Regions from separate parts of the Bacillus sp. SRL337 genome, predicted to be linked through region 4. Evidence: riboswitches for the same ligand, from Rfam matches in the RefSeq annotation. Region 4 holds a riboswitch; each other region holds the start of a gene.
The links. A riboswitch is a leader RNA that binds a small molecule or an ion and turns the genes downstream of it on or off. The one in region 4 is predicted to bind thiamine pyrophosphate.

Region 1: linked by a shared signal. The riboswitch ahead of thiT (energy-coupled thiamine transporter ThiT) and the one ahead of tenA (thiaminase II) in region 4 are both predicted to bind thiamine pyrophosphate.
Region 2: linked by a shared signal. The riboswitch ahead of AC4E8A_RS05955 (ABC transporter substrate-binding protein) and the one ahead of tenA (thiaminase II) in region 4 are both predicted to bind thiamine pyrophosphate.
Region 3: linked by a shared signal. The riboswitch ahead of tenI (thiazole tautomerase TenI) and the one ahead of tenA (thiaminase II) in region 4 are both predicted to bind thiamine pyrophosphate.

The regions. Positions count from the first base shown of each region.
Region 1 is NZ_OZ481793.1:739,617-741,820, forward strand. It holds gene AC4E8A_RS03630 (AraC family transcriptional regulator) at 1-669, shown strand, start outside; gene thiT (energy-coupled thiamine transporter ThiT) at 716-1,312, opposite strand; TPP riboswitch at 1,387-1,488, opposite strand; gene AC4E8A_RS03640 (hypothetical protein) at 2,067-2,204, shown strand, end outside.
Region 2 is NZ_OZ481793.1:1,216,007-1,218,210, forward strand. It holds gene AC4E8A_RS05950 (aldo/keto reductase) at 1-336, opposite strand, end outside; TPP riboswitch at 546-658, shown strand; gene AC4E8A_RS05955 (ABC transporter substrate-binding protein) at 792-1,799, shown strand; gene AC4E8A_RS05960 (thiamine-binding protein) at 1,814-2,104, shown strand; gene AC4E8A_RS05965 (ABC transporter permease) at 2,104-2,204, shown strand, end outside.
Region 3 is NZ_OZ481793.1:2,078,507-2,080,710, reverse strand. It holds gene AC4E8A_RS10280 (SRPBCC family protein) at 1-174, shown strand, start outside; gene AC4E8A_RS10275 (glutathione peroxidase) at 349-912, opposite strand; TPP riboswitch at 1,098-1,203, shown strand; gene tenI (thiazole tautomerase TenI) at 1,300-1,917, shown strand; gene thiO (glycine oxidase ThiO) at 1,910-2,204, shown strand, end outside.
Region 4 is NZ_OZ481793.1:983,957-986,160, reverse strand. It holds gene AC4E8A_RS04795 (homoserine dehydrogenase) at 1-868, opposite strand, end outside; TPP riboswitch at 1,010-1,114, shown strand; gene tenA (thiaminase II) at 1,232-1,906, shown strand; gene AC4E8A_RS04785 (ABC transporter ATP-binding protein) at 1,899-2,204, shown strand, end outside.

The DNA of each region.
Region 1 (2,204 bases), 240 kb from region 4:
GAGTTGAGAGTGATGGATACCGCTTTGAAATATGGTTACCAGTCTCCTGATGCATTTACGCGGGCGTTTAAGGAGTACCATGGAATAACACCTTCTGAAGCAAGAGGAAATGGTATACCTTTAAAAGCTTTTCCGAAAATGACCTTCCGATTGACAGTAGATGGAGGGGTAGAAATGAATTATCGATTGGAAGAAAAAGAGTCATTCAGGATTGCAGGGATCAAGAAAAGAGTGCCCATTGTTTTTGAGGGAGTCAACCCTGAAATAGAAAAAATGTGGAGGAGCCTGGATGGCGGTATGATCAAAGAGATGAAGCAATTATCCAACATGGATCCTTCAGGCATCATCAGTGCTTCCGGGAATTTTTCGGAAGGAAGGATGGAAGAAAAGGGAGAGCTGGACCACTATATAGGGGCAGCGACTACCAGGGAGTGTCCGGAGCATTGGGCTCAGTTGGAGGTTCCGGCATTGACCTGGGCTGTGTTCGAAGTAGAAGGACCGTTCCCTGATACCCTTCAAAATGTATGGGGAAGGATCTATTCGGAGTGGTTTCCCTCTGCATCCTATGAACAAGCAGAAGGGCCGGAAATCGTATGGAATGAACAGAAGGACATCAGCTTGCCAGATTTCAGGAGTGAAATCTGGATACCTGTCAGTAAAAAGGAATAGGAAAGCCGAAAGACGGTACCCCTGATTTAAAGGATACCGTCTTTCTTTATGATGCTTTACGATCTACATTTAGGGCTGTATCGTTCGTTTTTAGTAACCTCGGAAGACTTCCGGCAAGCAGGACCAGCACAATGGAACAGAAAATGATGGCGCCGAGTACGGTTGTTCCGTTGGCTATAAACGAGTACATGACAGCTGATTGGCCCTCTGGCGCGCTTTCACCCCAGAAAATAAAGCCAGCGACGAAATGCCAGAAGTAACGGGCAATGCTGCCGACGACAATGCCTGTGATGACCCATGCCAGCAGTTTTTTCCTGTCGCCAGTTTGCAGCGTTTTCTGGATTGGGCGGTACAGAAGACCTGCAAATCCGACAAATGTGAAGGCTACAAAGTATTCAATCGCAAACTGAAGCGGCGTAAGAAAATAAATATCTCCAAGCACCACTTGCAACAGGCCCCAGAGAAATCCGGATACCAATCCGACCCTCAGTCCCCATCTGAATGCCACGATGAAAATCGGCACCATGGCAAAGGAAATTGAAATTGCAGGTGACAGCCGGATGGAGGGGAGCAAATCCAGAATCACAGCAAGCGCTGCAAAAACAGATGCCTCCATCATTGGTAATAACTTCATTTTTGACATAAAAAAATCCCCCTTCATCCTAGTTGAAATACGGCAACCATAAGGGAGAACATGTAAGGCGGACAGACATCAGGCGCCCATCCGGTCCACATCCCTGCGCTAGCATTAACTAACAGGTTCAAAGGGTCAGAACAATCATTGTTCACTCTCAGCAATCCGCTCCCCTTGTGGTTAACGTACTATGAAATTGTCAATTCCCATTATATAGAGGAAAAGGAAAAAGATAAAGGGTTTTTGTTTGGGTGTATTCAAAAAGATTGCTGCTTTTACAGTAGTTTTTTGTTTGATCCGAAAGGTGTGTGAATTCGTGCGGGGCTAGCGGGACTGGTGAGGCCAGGGGTACGTGCCCGCCGGAACGTACCCCCACACGCCTCCGGAGTCGCACAGCTGGAGCGAAAATCACCTAAACTCATCCCTCAGACGCACCCTCCGAATCCTCCCGTTTCATACCCAGCCCCCGCCATCCTCACATTCCTGTCCTGATTATTATGACTCCATACCCTGTACCCTCCATTAAATAAAAGGACCTTTTGTACAGATTGCTGCTATTAGAATATCAGTCGGACTCTGACGTGGATTCGGACTGAAACAGCCAGGATCAGGGGGGGCGGGTAGTGAGAGTGGGATCCAGATAAAAGAAGTAAGCCTTATTTCTGGAAAAAACTATTTAAATGAAATTCACGGAAATCGTTTCAATTCCCGTTAAAAAGGTAAATGTACTAGAAATACCGTCATTACGTTAGGAGAGATAACTATGCAAAGAGTCCAAGCCCATTTTAGGAATGAGAACGAAGCAGAGGATGCCAAAGCCAGCCTGCAAACATTGAGGGTGCGGGATGTACTGGTGGAAAGGGTTCCTGAAACGAACAGAAATCTGTGGGACTTGATTAGG
Region 2 (2,204 bases), 230 kb from region 4:
GTTTTCCACTGATTTGATGATATGATTTTTGCTTGTATTATAATGATGTGTTTTGTGTTCTGGACGCTGTTTGGATGGAAGGACAATCCCGCATTTTGTAACGATTTCCATCTTCTCTCTGAGTGATGGTTTTAATCTCAATGCTTCACCAAATAAAGCTTCACAAGTATAGCTTCCATAAATGTCAGCATGATCAAACGTTGTAATGCCGGTATCCAGAACTTTTTGTATTAAATTCAACGTTTCTTGTTTCGATTGGTTCCAATCGTTCAGGCGCCAATGACCATGAATCAACCTGGAGAATGTTAGGTCTTCGGTAAGCTGAATTCTTTCCATTTGTATCCTCCTCGTTTTCACTTTCGCTTTCATTCATTATAGCCTGTATGGACTTATCTTCAAAATAAGAGGGCTTGTCGCTTTATTCCTTTAAAGCGGTGAGGGACTGTCCCCGGCTGCTTTAAAGGGGTAAAGGATGCTTCCGGATGTATTTCTTGAAATTCAGGGGTGTTTATGTCAAAGTAGAGAATGGAAATCAATTAAATATGCGAGAATAGTGGGGGGACCAGTAAGGCTGGTTGAGATTGTATCCTTTTTTAGATACTGACCCTTGGAACCTGATCTGGCTGAGACCAGCGTAGGGAACATATTCTAAACGGTAATTCTGTTTTCAATATGCGTCCCGGATAAACACCGGGGCGCTTTTTTTATTAGGGCACAGACACTGCATGACTCATATGAACAGGTTCTATCATATACTCGCGAACTTTTTGACACTTAAGGAGGAACCTATAATGAAAAAAGGACTATTAGCCTTATTTTCTGCTGTTTTGATTACCGGCTGCAGCGGGCAGAACAACAATGCCGAGCAGAAAGAAGAGGGGCAAGGAAATGAAAGTGAAGAATTGAAAGAAGTTTCCGTTGTGTTGGACTGGACTCCGAATACCAACCATACCGGATTATACGTTGCCAAGGAAAAAGGCTATTTCGAGGAGGCCGGTCTTGATGTGGAAATCATCATGCCAGGGGAGGCCGGGGCTGATTCCATCGTAGCTTCAGGCAGGGCCGAATTCGGTGTCGGCTATCAGGAAGGAGTGACACAGGCACGGGTCCAGGATGTTCCGCTCATCTCCATAGCTGCTGTCATTCAGCACAATACATCCGGATTTGCTTCCCCTGCAGACAAGAATATCGAAACACCAAAGGATTTTGAAGGAAAGACATATGGCGGATGGGGCTCACCAGTAGAAGAGGCTGTCATGGCATCAATCATGAAACAGGAAAATGCTGACGTATCAAAAGTGGATTTCGTCAACATGGGTGACAGTGATTTCTTTACAGCTGTCCAAAGAGACATCGATTTTGCCTGGATTTATTATGGATGGACAGGCATAGAGGCAGAGCTTAGAAACCAGGATATCAATATGATTTATCTAACAGACTACTCGGAGAAATTGGATTATTATACTCCAGTATTGACGACGAATGAAGAAATGATTTCTGATAATCCCGAAACGGTTGAGGCGTTTGTATCTGCTGCTTCAAAAGGATATAATTTCGCCATCGATAATCCGGGAGAAGCAGCAAAGATCCTTATCGATGCGGCGCCGGATCTGGACCCGGATCTGGTCATGAAGAGCCAGAAGTGGCTGGCATCCAAGTATACAGATGATGCACCTAGATGGGGTGAGCAGAAACTGGAGGTCTGGAAAAACTATGCAGACTGGATGTTCGAAAATGAACTTTTGGAAAATGAATTAGAGGCAGAAAAAGCATTCACCAATGAATTTTTGCCGGAATAAGAGGGGGTTCCTTTATGGAAAACAGCTTGATCAGTATTCAAATCCTGCCGAAGACCAAAAACGGTGAGGATGTAATTCCCTATGTCGACGCAGCAATCTCAGTGATTCAGGAGGCTGGAGTAAAGTTTGAGGTTCACCCACTGGAAACAACGATGGAGGGAAACTTATCCGATTTAATGAAAGTAATTGAAAAGATGAATGAAAAAATGATTGAAATGGGGAGCAGGAATGTGATCTCCCAAGTGAAAATCCTTTATCAGCCAAGCGGAATTTCAATGGATCAATTAACAGGGAAGTATAAATGATGAATAGATTCCTTGCAAGGGGATGGCGGCCTACCGTGGTCATCATCCTTTTGTTCATTATTTGGGAGACTGCCGTAAAGATGGCCGATATACCAGCATG
Region 3 (2,204 bases), 1.1 Mb from region 4:
CAGAAGAATGAATCCACCATCATCAAAGTGACAGAATCCGGATTTAACGATGATCCTGCAGAATTGGAAATAATGCTTGCACAAAAGGAAGGATGGGTCTATATGTTGACGTGTTTAAAAGCTTATACAGAAAATGGCATTAACACCCTTAGAGCATCACTAGTTCATGGCTGATCGATCAAATTTTCCCAAAGGCGAGATATGTATACTCATATGCAACATGGAAGATTAGCAAATAAAGACCTTTAAACTATTCTATGCCTGCCTATCTACGCTTTAATAAAATGGCCGGAGACCCGCCACATACAAAAGGACAAGCCCTGCGGCTTGTCCTTTTGCTGTTTTCCTTTATACTGTCTCAGATGCCAGGAGGTTCTCAATATCTTGTTCCATATCGATGGGATCGGTTGTGCATTCAAACCGTTTTACTACTTCTCCGTTGCTGTCAATCAGGAACTTGGTGAAGTTCCATTTGATAGAATAATCATCGGTAAGGTATTCTGGATGCTTGGCATTTAGAAGGGGGATCAGAATTTTAGCAACAGGGTGAAATTTGTTGAACCCTTCAAATGGTTTCTGATGTGTCAGATAGTTAAACAGCGGATGCATCTTTTCATCGCGCACATCAATTTTTTGGAATAATGGAAAGTTCACTCCATAGTTCAACAGGCAGCTATTCTGAATTTGTTCATTGGAGCCGGGTTCCTGATTATCAAACTGATTGCATGGGAAACCCAGGATGACAAATCCTTTGTCCTTATAGCGGTCATACAGCTTTTGCAGATCTTCATACTGATAGGTGAACCCGCATCTCCCAGCTGTATTGACAATTAGTACAACGTTGCCTTTATAATCTTCAAGTGTTTTTTCCTCTCCGTTCATCCCCAAAGCTGAATAGTCGTAAATGCTCATTTCAATTCCTCCTATATAGTAAAATATAACTATTAAACATTATACATTCATTATAATTTCTATATACAAATATGCAAACAATATGTCTCGAATTCGAAGTATTTTTTTGTAGAATGAATTTACCCGATTAATTGTTTGAAATTTCATTTTCATATGGTAGAATGCATATAAATAAATAGCCGAACCGAATTCACTGGGGGAGCCTTTTAAAGGCTGAGATTAAAGTGTACTTTAAGACCCTTAGAACCTGATCTAGTTCATACTAGCGGAGGGAAGTGTGTGCAGAAATTGATTGCCATTTTACAAGTTTGTCAGTCAAGCCGCCTTCCCGTGTATTCCGGGAGGCGGCTTTTTATATTTGCCCACATTTTTAGTAAGGAGTTATCTATGAAAAAACCTGTTCTCCATGCCATTACTAACGGAAGGAACACGATTGAAGAAACAGCATCGATCTGTCTGGACATCTGTCCCTACGTGGATGCCATACATATCCGGGAGCATGACAAAACAGCAAACCAAATTTTTGAATTAGGCAAGAGACTGATTGAAACCGGGATACCGACAGAAAAACTTGTCGTGAATAATCGGGTTGATGCAGCAGCAGCGCTGGGAATTCAGAATATACAGCTTGGGTATCACAGCCTGCCGGTACCGGCCGTTAAACGCTCCTTTCCAGAACTGTCAGTCGGAAAATCGATACATACTCTTACCGAAGCTTTTCAGGCAGTAGAAGAAGGAGCTGATTATCTTGTCTATGGTCATATTTTTCAAACCGACTCAAAAGAAGGGATACCATCAAGAGGAGCCGCTGAGTTCACCAGTATCGCTGCACACGTATCGATCCCCCTTATAGCCATCGGAGGAATTCGGCCATCCAATGCCAGGGAAGTTATTAAACATGGCTGTGCAGGTATCGCTGTAATGTCAGGAATCTTTAGTGCTGAAGATCCCATTGTGGCAGCAAAGGATTATCAAACCCGATTGGAGATGATAGTAGATGAATAACACCTATGACGTAATTGTGGTGGGAGGAGGAATCATTGGCAGCTCCATCGCCTATCAGCAGGCCAAAAGTGGAAAGAACGTCTTGATCATTGATAAAAATGAATTCGGAATGGAAGCTTCCCGTGCGGCTGCCGGAATGTTAGGGGCGCAGGCAGAGATTGATAAAAATGATGCGATGCTAAAGCTTGCACTCAAGAGCAGGGGGATGTTTCCCCAAATAATCAATGAGTTGGAGGAGCTCACTGGTATCCATACCGGATATATCAATCGGGGAATGCTGAAGGTCG
Region 4 (2,204 bases):
CCTCTCCGTACACATACACAGCATTATTCTCATTTTTGACAGCAGCAAGCGGATGCGAATCGGAAACCAGTGTCGGCTGTACTGAAACATCAATCCTATCGTTTTCTCTTTCGGCCACTCCGATCAGCTTCATCGTATATCCCAGCTGCTTTCCATAAAAGATATCCTCTTGAGTTACACTGGCAATCCCTTTACAACGAACATCCCTGAGGCCAACATTCATAGAAAACCCGAGGGTTGACAAAATCGCCATTTTCCTTGCTGCATCGATCCCTTCCACATCTGCTTCTGGATCAGCTTCTGCATATCCCAGCTCCTGGGCTTCCCTTAACGCGTCCGGATACGATTTCCCTTCGTCACTCATTTTGGTGAGAATATAGTTGGTTGTCCCGTTGACGATTCCCATGATTTTATGGATATGGTCAGAAGCAAACCCGTCAACGACACTCCGGAGAATCGGTATCCCCCCGGCTACACTGGCTTCATAGAATAAATCGCATCCATTTGTTGATGCCGCTTCCAATAGTTCCGGACCATGAAGCGCCATTAAATCCTTATTAGCCGTGACGACGTGTTTCTTATTTCCAAGGGCTTTCAGGAGAAGCGTGCGCGTCTCTTCTATCCCTCCCATTACTTCGACGATCACATCGATGGCCGGATCATCTATGATTTCATCGGAATGTACCGTGATCATTGCAGCATCAACTTCGCCCCCCCTCTCTTTTGCAGCATCCTTCACTAAAATTTTCTTTATTTGCACGGAGCAGCCGACTCCATGAACCAATTTATCCTGGTGGTTCCGTATTACCTTCACTACCCCTGAGCCAACGGTGCCCAGGCCCAATAGTCCTATTGATATCTTTTCCAATTAACAGCCTCCTTTTTGGTATTTTAAAAATGTATTCAGCATGTTTTCATGTATTCCTGCATGAACATAAATATTTTTTTAAGTGTTGCAGAAAGATTTAATGTATGATAGATATGTAATATACGATAATTTCATAATTTTTCACAACACTAGGGGTGCGTTAAAGCTGAGAGAGACATTTCTATGTCTTAACCCTGACTACCTGATCTAGGTAATACTAGCGAAGGGAAGTGGCGGACATATGTATGCAATGACAGACAGTGGGATTCTACTGCCTGTGTTTCTCTTTACATATTCAGATTGCACCTGGCCACTTTCTTCTTGAAAGTGGTTTTTTTGTTGTCAATTAAAGGAGGAGAAGGAATGCAGTTTACCGGCAGATTGTTTGAAAAGGCAAAACCCATCTGGCAAAAAAGCCATCAGCACCCCTTTGTTCAGGGGATCGGGCGAGGAACACTCGACCAGAATAAATTCTGTTTTTACATGGTGCAGGATTATGTTTATTTAAAGGACTTTTCTAAACTGTTTGCATTGGGATCTGTCAAAGCGAAGGATACTAGGACAATGGGGAAATTTGCAAAGTTGCTCGATTCCACACTGAATGAAGAAATGGCGCTTCACCGTCAATATACTGAGAGGCTCGGAGTCTCTGCAGATGATTTGGAAAATGCAAAGCCTTCTCCTGTGACACTGGCTTATACACACTACATGCTGCACGTCTCTGAAAATGGCACTCTCGCAGATTTGGTTTGTTCCCTTCTTCCCTGCATGTGGAGTTATTGGGAAATCGGAAAAGAATTAAGCAAAATGGAGGGAGCCATAAATCATGAATTTTACGGGGAATGGGTTTCGATGTATTCCTCAGATGAATTTGGTTCACTTTCAACCTGGCTTATTGCTCTGCTCAATGAAATAACCGTTGGAAAAGACGATGCTGAATTGAACCGCCTTGAAGAGATTTTCCTTAACACAAGCCGTTTTGAATACATGTTTTGGGATATGGTCCATAAAGAAGAGATGTGGCCGACAGATGAATAGCGGCCTGCTCCAACTCGAGGATATTTCATTTTCTTATCCGCAAGACAAGATACCACACTCAGTTCCAGTACTTGAACGATTATCTCTTTCTATCAGACCGAAAGAATTTGTTACGATCATCGGTCCGAGCGGTTCGGGCAAAAGCACATTATTCCGGCTGATCACCGGCTTGGAACAACCACTTGAAGGCAGAATCCTTTTGAAAGGAGAAGCCATCGAGGACCGGCTTGGACATGTGGGATATATGCCTCAGAAGGACCTTTTGCTGCCATGGAGGACCGTGATGGAAAATGCAATT